3 regions of the Pseudoalteromonas sp. D15MCD-2 genome follow, and region 2 is predicted to be linked to each of the others. Evidence: predicted binding sites of a transcription regulator. Region 2 holds the regulator's gene; each other region holds the start of a gene.
The links. The regulator FliA, encoded in region 2, starts transcription of late flagellar genes. The targets are predictions, from matches to a motif close to CTAAAGNTNNNNNNNNNNNNGCCGATA.
Positions count from the first base shown of each region.

Region 1: AADY36_RS01575 (DUF5610 domain-containing protein) is a predicted target of FliA. The motif match lies at 2,046-2,072, and genes of this name have one in related genera.
Region 3: AADY36_RS10445 (VC2046/SO_2500 family protein) is a predicted target of FliA. The motif match lies at 2,553-2,579, and genes of this name have one in related genera.

Region 1 is NZ_JBCFQE010000001.1:350,809-355,761, forward strand. It holds gene AADY36_RS01560 (thiol:disulfide interchange protein DsbA/DsbL) at 1-323, shown strand, start outside; gene AADY36_RS01565 (DUF523 domain-containing protein) at 385-837, shown strand; gene trmA (tRNA (uridine(54)-C5)-methyltransferase TrmA) at 840-1,937, opposite strand; gene AADY36_RS01575 (DUF5610 domain-containing protein) at 2,102-3,220, shown strand; gene murI (glutamate racemase) at 3,287-4,081, shown strand; gene AADY36_RS01585 (RNA recognition motif domain-containing protein) at 4,044-4,523, opposite strand.
Region 2 is NZ_JBCFQE010000001.1:2,634,116-2,639,068, reverse strand. It holds gene flhA (flagellar biosynthesis protein FlhA) at 1-370, shown strand, start outside; gene flhF (flagellar biosynthesis protein FlhF) at 391-1,902, shown strand; gene AADY36_RS12100 (MinD/ParA family ATP-binding protein) at 1,895-2,755, shown strand; gene AADY36_RS12095 (RNA polymerase sigma factor FliA) at 2,782-3,492, shown strand; gene cheY (chemotaxis response regulator CheY) at 3,533-3,916, shown strand; gene AADY36_RS12085 (protein phosphatase CheZ) at 3,934-4,701, shown strand; gene AADY36_RS12080 (chemotaxis protein CheA) at 4,717-4,953, shown strand, end outside.
Region 3 is NZ_JBCFQE010000001.1:2,278,256-2,283,208, reverse strand. It holds gene AADY36_RS10470 (GGDEF domain-containing protein) at 1-94, shown strand, start outside; gene AADY36_RS10465 (ion channel) at 91-1,071, opposite strand; gene AADY36_RS10460 (M48 family metallopeptidase) at 1,174-1,854, shown strand; partial or broken gene AADY36_RS20870 (pentapeptide repeat-containing protein) at 1,800-2,078, opposite strand; partial or broken gene AADY36_RS20865 (pentapeptide repeat-containing protein) at 2,083-2,319, shown strand; tRNA gene AADY36_RS10455 (tRNA-Tyr) at 2,283-2,367, opposite strand; tRNA gene AADY36_RS10450 (tRNA-Tyr) at 2,417-2,501, opposite strand; gene AADY36_RS10445 (VC2046/SO_2500 family protein) at 2,614-3,129, shown strand; gene AADY36_RS10440 (DUF6172 family protein) at 3,303-3,602, shown strand; gene AADY36_RS10435 (hypothetical protein) at 3,678-4,118, opposite strand; gene cysK (cysteine synthase A) at 4,274-4,953, opposite strand, start outside.

The sequences.
Region 1 (4,953 bases), 2.3 Mb from region 2:
AGAAAGACGCGTTAGTAGCCGCTGTGTTTAATCATATTCACGGTAAGCGTGCTCGTATTAACGAACTAGCTGATATGAAAGACATCTTTGTTTCACAAGGTGTGTCGGCTGAAGATTTTGATAAGTACTACAACAGCTTCTCTGTACGTACTATGGCGTCTAAGATGAAACGCGACCAAGAATATTACCAACAAAAAGGTGCTTTAAAAGGCGTTCCAACTTTTATTGTTAATGGTAAATACCGTGTAATCCTAGGTGCGGATTCAGGTATTAGCGATGCGAAGAGCATGGCAGACTTAATTAACTACCTAGCTGATAAATAAGCTTAGTTAGTTGAATTTAATAGAAAGCTCCGTTCGCGGAGCTTTTTTGTTGGTAAAGCAAATGCAAAAACTATTAGTTTCAAGCTGTTTGTTAGGAAATCCTGTTCGTTATGACGGGCAATCGCAAAATTTACTCCATCCTGGTTTAGAAACTCTTAAACAGCAAGGAAGGCTCGTTGCATTCTGCCCTGAAGTAGCTGGTGGCTTACCTACACCAAGGCCGCCTGCAGAAATCAAAGCGGGTAGAGTACTTACCAAAGATGCACAAGATGTCACAGTACAGTTTGCTTATGGCGCAGAACAAGCACTTAAGCTTTGCAAAAAGCAGGGCATTCGCTATGCGCTGTTAAAAGAATCAAGCCCTTCATGTGGTCGCAATACTATTTACGATGGTAGTCATTCAGGAAAGAAAATTTCAGGGATGGGATTAACTGCAAAGCTGTTAACCGACAATAATATAGCTGTATACAGCGAGCAGCAGTTGCCAGCGCTATTTGCTGCGCTGGCAGATTGATTTTATTTACGTTGTAAAAACACACCTGATTCGATGTGGTGGGTGTAAGGGAATTGGTCAAAAATCGCAAAACGTTTTACTTCATGGGTTTTGCATAAGTGATCAAGGTCACGCTCTAAGGTATCTGGGTTACACGAGATATAAATAATATTGTCGTAGTTCGCAACTAGGTCACACGTTAGCGTGTCCATGCCTGCACGTGGTGGATCCACTAAAATTGTTTGGCAGTTATAGCTTTTCAGGTCTATACCATCTAAACGAGAGAAAGTACGTTCGCCTTTCATTGCTTGGGTGAACTCTTCACTCGACATACGAATGATATCTAAGTTCTCAACCTTGTTCTGTGCGATATTGTATTGCGCTGAGTAAACCGATGATTTTGAAATCTCAGTGGCTAATACGCGGTCGAATGAGCCTGCAAGAGCAATCGAAAAGTTACCATTCCCACAATATAACTCCAGTAAGTCATTATTGAGTGGTTGGCAAAGGGCTTGTGCCCACTCTAGCATCTTGATGTTTACTTTAGCATTCGGTTGCGTAAAGCTATTTTCGACTTGTTGATAAATAAGCTCTTTACCGTTTACGTTTAAACGCTCGATAACATAGTCATTACCAATCACTTCTTTTTGCTTACGAGCACGACCAATAAAATCAATCTTAAACTGTGTGCTCAGTTTTGCTTTAAGCTCTTTAATTGCTTGTAGCCACTGCTCATCTAGTTGTTTGTGATACAACAAGCTAACAAGGATCTCACCACTTAAGCTTGAAAGGTAATCGATTTGAAACAGCTTACGGCGCAGAACTTCATTGCCTTTTAAGTTTTCGATCATCGCTTGCATCACTTCACCCACTAAAGGTGCTGCAGGGTCAAACTCATCAACGCGGATCTTTTCTTTAGTTTGTTGATCAAACATGATGTGAAACAGGTCTTCACCTTCATGCCAAACACGAAACTCTGCACGTTGGCGGTAATGAATAGGATCAGAGCTGAACACTTCTAATTTTTCGACCCCAAAACGTCGAAACTGTGAGGTGATGCGCTGCTCTTTCTCACTCAATTGTGCATCGTATTGAGTTGTATCAATTTTTATAACCGCCATGGCTGATTACCTTTTATCTCTTAGCTTTATAACGGCGCTATTGTAGGGAGCGCTGAGGATTTGTCTAGTTTTGTTATTTATTTTAGTGTCGTTTTTTTATACAAAAAACTTAAGTTTTGTGGTTTTTGGCCGATAATGAGTTAACCATAACATGGAGTCGGATCATGAAAATTGGCAACCTAGGCTATATGCCTAATACAAATGTGAATAAATACAATGGTAAACAGGCACTGCAGCAGCCTACCATTCAAAATCGTCAAGATAGTTATCAGCAACGCGGCAGAGAGCTCGCGGCAAAAGTTCTTGATGATAAACTTGCTGAGGCACTAGGTTTACCTAAAGCCGAAGAGAAAAAAGATAAACCCTTGTTCGACTTTGAAGAGATCGTGAAAAACGTACTCGACTTTGTTGGCGGCGCACTTCGTAAAGCAAAAGCCGATGGTGCTGATGATGAAAAACTCAAAGGCATGCTAGGTGATGCACGTAAAGGTGTGCAAATGGGCATCGACGATGCGTATGATGAGCTTAAAGAGTCAGGTATTCTTAACGATGACATCGAAGAGGGTATCGAAAAGTCTAAAGAAGGTATCTTTAAAGGTATTGATGAATTAGAAGAAGACTTGTTCAATCCTAAACCTAATGCGGTTTCAGTAAGCCAAGCTCAATACATCAGTTTAAGTAATAACGCAGAGTACACTTTCACCACCGCTGAAGGTGACGAAGTAAGTATTAGCTTTGCTGATGCATACGAAAGTAAGTCTGCAAGCAGTTATAGCAAAAATGGCGACAACGAAGCCTTTGTCAGTGAGTCTTCGCAATCACGAGATTTATCATTCTCGATGTCGGTCAATGGTGATTTAAATGAGCAAGAGCAGCAAGCTATCAATGAATTGATGGAAGATTTGCAGAGTGTTAGCGAAACATTCTTCTCTGGTTCATTAGAAGATGCCTTTGAACAAGCTAAAGAGCTTAACTTAGGTAACGAGCAACTCGTTGGCTTTACGATGGATCTGAAACAAACCAAAACAGTAGCAGCGATTAAAGGCTATGAAGAATATAAACCAGCCCCTGAAAAAGAAGTTGCTGAGAAAATAGCGCCATTTAATGACGACTTGAAACAGGCGTTTAATAAAGCGGGTGACATTGGTTTGCAAAATGAACTGGCTGGCATCTTACAATGGTTAAACCAAGATAAAGAAGAAGTCAGTAAGCTGGTGGATTATACCAAAGCAATGTTTGAGCAAATGAATAAGCTTCGCTCGGCAACAGAAGAAGAGGCTTAGTCCTTTCTTTCTTTTTATAAAGCTGCATGGCAAACTGCTGACCTTTGATGATCCGAGGTAAGCAGTTTGTCAGTTCATATAATGGTGTTTGATTCTGGTATAGGTGGAACAACCGTACTTGAACAGATCCAAGTATTGATCCCAGATGCTGATTATAGTTATTTTATGGACAATGCTTTATTGCCTTATGGCGCGCAAAGTCAGCAAACGATCATAGCCCGCCTTTTTGCGCTACTACAGTTTATCGAAACAGCAAACTTAAACGTTGATATCCTAGTTATTGCGTGTAATACCGCCTCTACCTCTGCCTTAGAAACTATTCGCCAGCACACAAATATAGAAGTTGTCGGGGTAGTACCTGCGATAAAACCCGCTTGCGCTATAAGTAACAGCAAACATATTGGTTTACTGGCAACACCATCAACCATCAAGAGTCGCTATACTGCAAACTTAATTAGTAATCATAGCCAAGACACACAAGTGAGCTTATATGGCTCAACTGAGCTGGTAGAAATTGCTGAAACACTATTTCATACGCAGAAAATCAATGAAGCAAAGCTTGAGAATGTATTGAGTGATTTAGCGATAGCAGAAGATATAGATGTATTGGTACTTGGCTGTACACACTTTCCATTACTAGCCAGAGCGATTAGTGACTACTATAAACAACAGATCTTCCTTATTGACTCAGGCAAAGCGATTGCTAAGCGCGTTGAAAGTTTAATTGCTCTACGAGGCTTTACTCTTACTACAGATAAAAAAAAGCCGCTGCACTATTATGCAACGGCTCCTATTGGTCATTCGCAATTAAGCGTTGAGCTTATTACGCTGACTGATCAGATCCCTCACGAAAGCTGTTAGCTTCGTTCTCTTGTTTTTGTTTTGCTTCACGCACTTTTAAAGTACGTTGTTGGAATTCGCTATCATTTAATTGATTGATTGCTTTATCTGCATCAGCTTCAGCCATTTCAACAAAACCAAAGCCACGACGTTTACCTGTATTTTTATCTTTTAATAAACGTACATTGAAAACTTTGCCTTGTTCTTCGAATAAAGCACGAACAACACCTTCATTAGCACGATAAGGTAGGTTGCCAACATAAAGTGTTTTTGTTTTTACTTCGGCCTCCTCACTTGACGCTGATGAAAGTGCTGCAATAACTAAAGCACCAATTAATAAGCCTGCACCAAATAGCAATGCTGGGTCTAAAGCTAAGCTTGCAAGTGCGAACTTAACAACCACAAAACCTAAAACAGCAAGAATAACGGAGAAAAGAAAAGATTTTTGATCGGGTAATTTCATTTTGATCTACCAATAAACAAGAAATAAACATTAATTTAACATTGTGAACTTGCTATCTTAACGAGTTAAATGAACATAGCAATGAAATTTGCATTAAATTATGAATATTGGCTTAAAAAACAGCCATAATAGCGACCGTTTTTGCTGTTTTCGGTAAATTTAGTTCGCTTTTTGAGCGAACAGTAAAAAGATCGAAAAAAAGTGTTGATCTGTTTTTGGATCTCCCTATAATGCGACCCCACTGACACGGCGGGCAGCAACGAAAGATGCTGAACAACGTAGCAGAGAGTTAAGTAAAACTTCGGTTTCAAATAATCGAAAGAAAGTTTGAAATTAAGTGTTGACTCGAAAAATTAAGGATGTATTATACGCATCCCTAGCGACAACGTCGCAACGTTCTTTAACAATATAAAGCAATCATCTGTGTGGG
Region 2 (4,953 bases):
AACGGCTGCAGTGCGAATTTCACTGCGCAGACTAATCGTTCAAGACGCTGTTGGTATGTCTTCTGAGATCCCTGTCATAACCTTGGCGCCTGAGTTGGAACAGATGTTGCATCAGTCACTTCAGAATGCAGGTGACGAAGGTGCCGGAATAGAGCCAAGCCTTGCAGAGCGACTTCAACAATCATTGAATGAAGCGCATCAAAACCAAGAAATGGCCGGTGAACCTTCGATACTGTTAACGTCAGGAATGTTAAGAACTGTGTTATCTCGCTTCGTTAAGTACACCATCCCAGGTTTAAGGGTGATGTCTTACCAAGAGGTACCAGACGAAAGACAGATTAAGATTGTCAGCTCAGTAGGCCAACAATAGGATAGTAAAGGGGTTGAACCATGAAAATTAAACGTTTTTTTGCTAAAGATATGCGCACAGCACTGAAAGAAGTGAAAGATGAACTAGGTGTTGATGCGGTTATTATGTCGAACAAAAAGCTTGCTAACGGCGTTGAAATCGTTGCAGCTGTTGATTACGACAAAGCAGCCCCGAAAGCCGAAGCTAAACCAGCAGTGGCACAATCAGCAGTGGCACAATCAGCAGTGGCACAATCAGCACCTGCTCCACAGCATAACTTTGTTAAACCTGAGCCAATGCGTGCTAAACCTGAGCCGCAAGCGAAAGTTGCTGATAGCCTACAAGCGTTACTTGAGCGTCAAGCCCCACGCCCTCGTTCGCCAGAGCTTGCGTCAATGTTTAGTCAATCTGGTATTGATACGAGTGAACACTATCAACCAAAAGAGCCAAGCTTTGAGCAGCAACAGCCTGAATATAAGCAAGCTCCTCGTTATCAACAGCAAGCAGCACCTCGTGTACAAACTCAAGCACATAGCTTAGGTTTTGATGACGACTTAGATTCTGGTTTTGATGATTTAGATTCACCAGCCGAGCACAAAAACTCAGCACCTGCGAATCAATCAGAAATGACGACCATGCGTGAAGAAATGAATGCGATTCGTCAATTACTTGAACACCAAGTATCTGGCTTAATGCAACAAGATATGGCACGCCGTGATCCGACTCGTGCATGTATGATTGACCGCTTAGCAGGTATGGGTATTGAACGTGATGTTGCAGAGCAAATGGCTTGTTTCATTCCTGACGACGTATCACGTCAACAAGCGTGGCAAGCACTTCTGCAAATGGTTGAAAACCAAATGCATACCACTAATAACGAAATTCTGCGTCAAGGCGGTGTATTTGCGTTAGTGGGTCCAACAGGCGTTGGTAAAACAACCACAGTTGCAAAATTAGCTGCACTGGGTGCACAAAAATATGGTGCTGATAAAGTGGCGTTGATCACCACTGATACCTACAGAATTGGTGCCTACGAACAATTGGCTACTTATGGTCGTATTATTGGCTGTGGTGTTAAGCAGGTAAAAGATGCGAATGAATTAGCTGAAGTGTTATACCATTTACGTAATAAGCGTCTAGTATTAATAGACACAGCGGGTATGAGCCAACGTGATTTACGTTTAACTGAGCAGTTAAATACCCTAATGCGTAATCAGCGTGTTGATATTCGTAGTTATTTAGTATTAAGTGCTACAGCACAGATAAATGTGTTGCAAGAAACCGTAAGACACTTTAAAAAGGTTCACCTAAGTGGCTGTATCTTCACTAAATTGGATGAATCTTTAAGTTTAGGTGAGATTATTAGCATAGCGATTCAAAATCGCCTGCCAATAGGGTATCTTACTAACGGTCAGCGCGTTCCTGAGGATATTCGCGTAGCGAATGCTGAAAAACTAGTGAAAAAAGCTGAACAATTGTATTTAAAACGAGCAAAAGCACAACATTCAAGACGTCAAGCAGTAGCGTCGAACACAGTAGGGATGTATGATTAACACAGTATTAGATCAAGCAAGCGGCCTGCGCAAAATGAATCAAAATAATAATAGTGGCGTTAAAGTTATCGCTGTTACTGGCGGTAAAGGTGGAGTGGGTAAAACCAACGTTTCACTCAATACCGCAATCGCATTAGGTCAGCAAGGAAATCGTGTATTAGTATTAGATGCCGATTTAGGTTTGGCAAACTGTGACGTAATGCTTGGCCTTCGTGTTGAACGTAATTTATCTCATGTTTTGTCAGGCGAGTGTGAGCTTGACGAAATTCTTGTTGAAGGCCCTGCGGGCATCAAAATTGTACCAGCGACGTCTGGTTCACAAAGTATGGTTGAATTAACGCCATCTGAGCATGCAGGCCTTATTCGCGCTTTTAGCGAGTTAAACACCGAATTTGATATATTAATTGTTGATACCGCCGCAGGTATTTCTGACATGGTATTAAGCTTTTCTCGTGCAGCCCAAGACGTTGTTGTGGTTGTATGCGATGAACCTACCTCAATTACTGATGCTTACGCACTTATTAAAGTGCTTAGCCGTGAGCATGGCGTATATAAATTTAAAATTGTTGCCAATATGGTGCGCAGTTTGCGTGAAGGGCAAGAATTATTTGCTAAACTTTCAAAAGTAACGGATCGTTTTTTAGATGTTTCAATGGAGTTGGTAGCAACCATTCCTTATGACGAGAACATGCGTAAATCTACGCGACGTCAAAAGGTGATTGTTGAATTATTCCCGAACTCACCGGCAGCGGTGGCGTTTAAAACATTAGCAACAAAAGCAGTTAAGTGGCCGATCCCTAATCAACCGTCTGGCCATTTAGAATTTTTTATTGAAAAACTAGTAAACGGCTAACTATGACAACATCGGTGAATAAAGCGATGGGATATCAATCAGCACAGAATTTAAATGCGATTGTCGAAAAACATGCCTCTTTAGTCAAAAAAGTGGCGTGCCATCTAATTGCTCGTTTACCTGCCAGTGTGCAACTCGATGATTTAATTCAATCAGGCATGATAGGCCTAATTGAAGCGTCAAAAAACTTTGATGCTAGCAAAGGTGCTAGTTTCGAAACCTTCGCTGGAATTCGTATTCGTGGTGCGATGTTAGACGAAATTCGTAGAGGTGACTGGGCGCCACGCTCAGTTCACCGAAATGCCCGCCTTGTGGCTGAAACCATTTCCGAATTAGAAAGCACGTTAAATCGTGAGCCCAAAGATACTGAAGTCGCTGAAAAACTTGATATTACGCTAGATGAGTACCATCATATTCTACATGATGTAAATTCGAGTAAAGTATTAGGTATTGAAGATTTAGGTGTAGATGAAGACGTCATCACACCAGTAGGTCAGGATTTAGGACTAGACAAACCGTTTAATAACGTTAAAAATGAGCGGTTTAACCAGTCTCTATTAACGGCTATCCAATCGTTACCAGAAAGAGATGCTCTCGTTTTGTCTTTGTACTACAACGACGAAATGAACTTAAAAGAAATAGGACACATACTCGATGTTAGCGAGTCGCGTGTGAGTCAAATACATGGTCAGGCGATGATTAAGCTCAAAGCAAAAATCAATGACTGGATTAATTAGTAGTAAGTAAATAAAGGTTCAAACCTCACCGGAGGATGTTTTGGATAAAAACATGAAAATTCTTGTTGTTGATGATTTTTCTACAATGAGACGTATCATTAAAAATCTATTAAGGGATTTAGGTTTTACCAATGTGCAGGAAGCTGACGACGGTTCAACAGCATTGCCAATGCTACAAAATCAAGAATTTGATTTTGTTGTAACAGATTGGAACATGCCTGGTATGCAAGGTATTGATTTGTTACGTGCAATTCGTGCTGATGATAGCCTTAAGCATATTCCTGTATTAATGGTGACAGCTGAAGCGAAAAAAGAACAAATTGTTGCTGCTGCTCAAGCAGGTGTTAATGGCTATATCGTTAAACCATTCACTGCTGCGACACTTAAAACCAAATTGGAAAAAGTGTTTGAACGTTTAGGTTAATCTAAGGGGAGAGGCTTATGTCAGCACTTGCTGCGCCTCAAATAAGTTTAGAGCAAGCTCGTCAACTTGTTGAGTATCTTGAAAATGGTGAACAAGAAAAAGCAGATAAGCTCATTCTTGACGCTGCATCAAAAGAACAATCAGAGTTGTTTGCTGAAGTCGGCAAATTGACGCGTCAGCTTCATGAAGCGTTAAAAAACTTTGACCTAGATACTCGTCTCACTGATTTAACTACCGACGCGATCCCAGACGCTAAGCAGCGCTTAAATTATGTTATGGAAATGACAGAAAGCGCCGCCAATAAAACCATGGATGCGGTTGAAGCAAGTTTACCAATAGCGCAACAACTTGCTGATGAAATTGCCGCAATCAAACCTACGTGGGATCGTTTAATGAACCGAGAAATTGAACTCGGTGAATTTAAATCGTTATGTCATAGCTTAGATAAGTTCATGAATAACTCGCATACCAAAACCGATGAGCTCCAAGGTTTGATGACTAATGTGCTGATGGCGCAGGATTATCAGGATTTAACCGGACAAGTTATTCGCCGTGTTATTGAGTTGGTGCGAGAGGTAGAAGACAGTTTAATTAATCTCTTAACTGTGTTTGGCAGTCAAGAAGATGGTCATCAACAACAAGAAAAACAGGCCATAGAAAAAGCACCTGCAACAAGTGACACACTAGCAGGTCCTGAAGGGCCAATTATTGATAAAGAGTCTCGCGATGATGTTGTCTCAGGACAAGATGAAGTCGATGATCTATTATCAAGTCTGGGCTTCTAAGAGGAGAGTAGCTGCATGAGCTTTGAAGTCGATGAAGATATATTACAGGATTTCCTTGTTGAAGCAGGAGAAATCTTAGAGCTTTTGTCAGAGCAATTAGTCGAGCTTGAAAACAACCCAGAAGACAAAGATCTATTAAACGCCATTTTTAGAGGCTTCCATACTGTTAAAGGTGGTGCAGGCTTCTTAAGTATGACTGAGCTTGTAGATGCGTGTCATGGTGCAGAGAATGTTTTCGATTTATTACGTCAA
Region 3 (4,953 bases), 360 kb from region 2:
TGATAGCACAGTAGATGCTGAAGAGTTAATTAATCGTGCCGACAAAAAAATGTATCAGGCAAAAGAGCATAAGGGTTCATACATCATGCGTTAGCGAGTCATGCGCTTTACAAAAACAACGACGAATAAAGCGAGCGAGAAGCTACCACAAAATGCTTCTATGGCTGCGATTAACCTCGAAAAACCTATTGGCGTAATGTCACCATAGCCAAGCGTTGTAAAAGTCACCACGCTGAAATAAAAACTATTCAGTAAGGCCGACAAATTGCTTTGAAATGAGTTTTCAAAGCTCAGTTGCATCACAGAATCTTGATAACTAACCCCGAATAAGAAATAACAAAATGCACAGCAAATAATGAGTGACAGACTAAAGCGAATGACATTTTCGGGCTTTTCGCCATAACCACATAACATATCTATAAAGCTAGAAGTAATTTGCTTGGTTGAGCCTTTTCGGTATTGCGCATGACGCATTCTTAATTCTTTGTAGGTGAAGTTACCGGCGAGCTCAAAAAGCCCTTGATGTTCAGAGGCTTTTCTTAAATTGCGATATATTTCTTCAGATTGCTCAAATAAGTCTCGTGCTTCATCATGCTGCTTATTTTTACGAGCTTTAAATGCAGCCGCTTCTTGTAATAATTGGTTACCCAATTCGATATTATCAATTCTGCTGTCGTTGAGCTTAATACCTAGTAAGTTGGTATTTTTTAAATCACAGTAATGCAAACTCGCGCTATGTAAATTAGCTTTCATTAATGAAGCATTGGCGATTTTATTATTAAATAGGTGAGCGCCCGTTAAATTCGCACGATAAAAATTACAATAGGAGAGATCATAACCTTCTTCGTCATCCTGCTTTATTAAGTTAAGTCCTGAAAGGTTCGCTCTTTGCAATTGCAGGCCTTCTAATAAGCCACCTTTTTTTGCATAGCGCTCTAATTTTTGGGTTAGATCTAGCCCTGATTTATCAAATTTACTATCATGCCAAAAGCAAAATCCAGAGCCCATATCTGTTTCTTGGCACTTGTTACCTGTTGGTGAGGTATAACTACAACATGGTTTGTCAGGCATAAAGGTGAAAACTTATTTTTGAGTCATCTTTATAGATTAGCAGCTATTTAGCAGGGTAAAATGGAATCTCTTATTTTTATTAATCGAATTGGCTGACCTTTGTTGGATTACACCCTAAAGCGTAGTAAGCGCAGAACAACCGTCGCAATTAAAGTTGCCAAGCAGAAATTGACCGTTTATGCGCCTTTTTATGTTCCACAAACTGAAATAGATGCTTGGCTAAAGACCAAGCAAGATTGGGTCGCTGAACAAATAGCAAAACAATCCATTCATGCTGAACGCCGTCAACTACCATTAGTAAACGCCACTATTAAGTTGTTTGGGCAAAACGTGCCGATAGTATTCGCTAAAGGCCCGAAAAGCATGTGGCAACAAGATGCACAGTCTCAGCTTACCTTATCAATATCATCACGCGTCAAACATCAAGAAGCTAACTACCTAGCTTTGCTTGAGCAGTTTTTACATGAAAAGCTTGAAAGCTATATTGAAATGCGTGTTCATGATTATTGTTTGCAGATGTCAGAAACATTACCGACAAAGCTTAAAATTCAACATTATAAACGTCGTTGGGGCAGTTGTAATAAACGCCGCGAGCTGACTTTTAATTTACATTTAGCAAGTGCGCCAACCTGGGTGATTGATTATGTGGTTGTACATGAGCTTGCGCATCTTTTACATATGAACCATAGCGCTAAGTTTTGGCAACGTGTGAACCAGTTTTATCCAAATTATAAAAAAGCCGAGCAATGGTTAAAAGCAAATGGAAGTAGTTTGAGTTGGTAGCTTAAGTTAGCGAGAGTAAAGTTAGCGAGAGTAAAGTTAGCGAGAGTAAAGTTAGCGAGAGTAAAGTTAGCGAGAGTAAAGTTAGCGAGAGTAAAGTTAGCGAGAGTAAAGTTAGCGAGAGTAAAGTTAGCGAGAGTAAAGTTAGCGAGAGTAAAGTTAGCGAGAGTAAAGTTAGCGAGAGTAAAGTTAGCGAGAGTAAAGTTAGCGAGAGTAAAGTTAGCGAGAGTAAAGTTAGCGAGAGTAAAGCTAGAAAGAGTAAAGCTAGAAAGAGTAAAGCTAGAAAGAGTAAAGCTAGAAAGAGTAAAGCTAGAAAGAGTAAAGCTAGAAAGAGTAAAGCTAGAAAGAGTAAAGCTAGAAAGAGTAAAGCTAGAAAGAGTAAAGCTAGAAAGAGTAAAGCTAGAAAGAGTAAAGCTAGAAAGAGTAAAGAGTGGTGGAGGGAGCTGGATTCGAACCAGCGAAGGCTGAGCCGTCAGATTTACAGTCTGATCCCTTTGGCCGCTCGGGAACCCCTCCACACAAATTTTTACTATTGCATTTGGCCCCACTTTTCTAAGAAGGAAAGTGGTGGAGGGAGCTGGATTCGAACCAGCGAAGGCTGAGCCGTCAGATTTACAGTCTGATCCCTTTGGCCGCTCGGGAACCCCTCCAATGCAACGGCGCTGATAATAGCAAACTTATTATTTAAGTAAAGAAAAAAACTAAAGAAAAATGCATAAATGCCGATAACTGGTTAATCAAGAAACTATTTGGCTAAAGACTATGCAAATTGATGATTTGTTGCTCACAGAGAGCCAACTCGATAATCGTCTAAATAAAAGTGTTCACGAGCACCGCTCTGGAGAATTTGCTTTATTACTAGCTATGCTTTCTCATGATGCGCTCGATTTTAGCCAGTTTCACCTGCCAAAAACTGAATTAAGCAACCCTGAAGTATCTGAATCTGCTTTGCGCACCGAGTTAGGTGCAGGCCCCACACAACCATTAGCTCCCGAACAGTTTGATATGCTGATTGGGCAAGAAAATGCACTTAGACTATTGCAAGGTGGTTTATCAGACATCAGATTACGTCATTGTTTAAACCCAGAGCCACTGAATGTTCGTGATGATAAGCAACATGTGCCGCTAGAAGTGATTGATAACTGTGAGCCTGCAGTTAGAAAACGCTTTTATGAAAAAAATAAACCCGTTGAGCGCCCACAAATCGATGCAGCTGCATTTTATGATAGCCTTACTGACGAGGCGATACATCAACCTCTTCATTTAGCTACAGCTTAGGTATAAGTGGCTTAATCGAAATGTCATAGACTTCGAATACACTAAGAATAAGCTAAGAATAGACTTATATTTAAGTAAAACTGCAAAAAGTACAGCTAAATTAAGATGTGCTTGTTATAATAGCAGTCTATGGCTTTATGCCATTGTCATTGAACCAAGTTACTAGGACTATAATGAAGAAAACATTCACGCTAAACCACGAGAAAATTAAATATCCTCGTATGGTTGATGCAGCCAAGCACGAAGTAAAAAAATACTTAAAACGTGAGCGTAATAAAACACTCCCAGCAGGCGCCGACTATTGGGCGTTTGACTGTAAGTTTGGTGAATCAGCGGATGAGGCCAATGTCGTTCACGTGGCAGAGATTAATAAATGTATTAGCGATATCGAAGCAAAACAGCTTACATCGTTTTACGTTGAAATCTTAGCGCGTCCTGCACAGCGTCAACATCAAGAGTTTGACGAAGAGTAATATCCATACTGTTCTGCAGTAATACTCTTTCAAAAAAAAGGGCCCTTCAGGCCCTTTTTTAGTTTTCGTAATTAATTATCGCGCAAATGGATCGGCATTAATTTTTTCAATGTACCACTTGCCTTTTTTACGCATCATTTTCACACTGCGCATATCATCAATTTTCTTACCATTAAAATAACCCGTAAAAATCAAATTGATGTTAGCTTTATCGCCATATTGTTCGCGTAGACTCATGTTAGTCATATCGACTTCAATCACCACTTCATCGTATTGCATATTAACCAGGTTACGTGCGAACTGCCCAGCGGTGCCATAAGATTTCATAATTCTCGCCATTTTAGGCGTGGCATATTCCATCGCAAGATTTAAATCGTTTTGGTTGTATAAAGCATCAAAATAGAGAGTCGCTACATTACCTGGGGTGTTTTTTTCGCCCTTTGGTGCGTCTTCAGAACCGCAACCGAAAAGAATGCTGCTACTTAGAAGGATAATAGTTAAAAGTATATTTTTCATTGTTGTAGTTTTACGAGTGAACTTAAAATTAAGTGTGTGACTAAATGAGCATGATGTAAAGTTAACTCGGTAAAATTATTGGTTTTATTTATTGTAGATAATAAAAAAGGATGCGTGTTTGCATCCTTTTTTAACAACTAAGAGATTCTTAGTGGTTACTGAACAAGCTCTTTATCGCTGAACTCTTCAGCAAATAATGGGCTAGATAAGTAACGCTCAGTCGCACTTGGTAAAATTACCACAATGTTCTTGTCTGCGTTTTCAGGTTTTTCAGCAAGGCGTTTTGCCGCAACTACTGCAGCACCAGAAGAAATACCCACTAAAATCCCTTCGTTTTTCATTAGTTCATGAGCCATAGCAATCGCATCTTCATTTGATACTTGCTCTGCAGCGTCCACAACTTCTAAATCAAGGTTGCCAGGGATGAAGCCTGCACCGATACCTTGGATTTTATGAGGGCCCGGTTTAACTTCTTCACCAGCTAAGGTTTGGCTAATAACTGGTGAGTTAGTTGGTTCAACAGCAACTGATTGTACATTTAACCCTTTTTCTAGTTTAAGGTAACGGCTAACACCTGTAATAGTACCACCTGTACCAACACCCGCTACGAAGATATCGATTTTACCGTCCATTGCTTCATAGATTTCAGGGCCCGTTGTTTCAAAGTGAATTTTCGGGTTAGCTGGGTTTTCGAACTGTTGTAAAAGAATGTATTTTTCAGGCTCACTGGCTTGAATTTCTTTTGCTTTTTCAATCGCGCCATTCATACCTTTAGCGCCATCAGTTAAAACTAGGTTAGCACCTAAGGCTTTTAACAATTTACGACGCTCTAAGC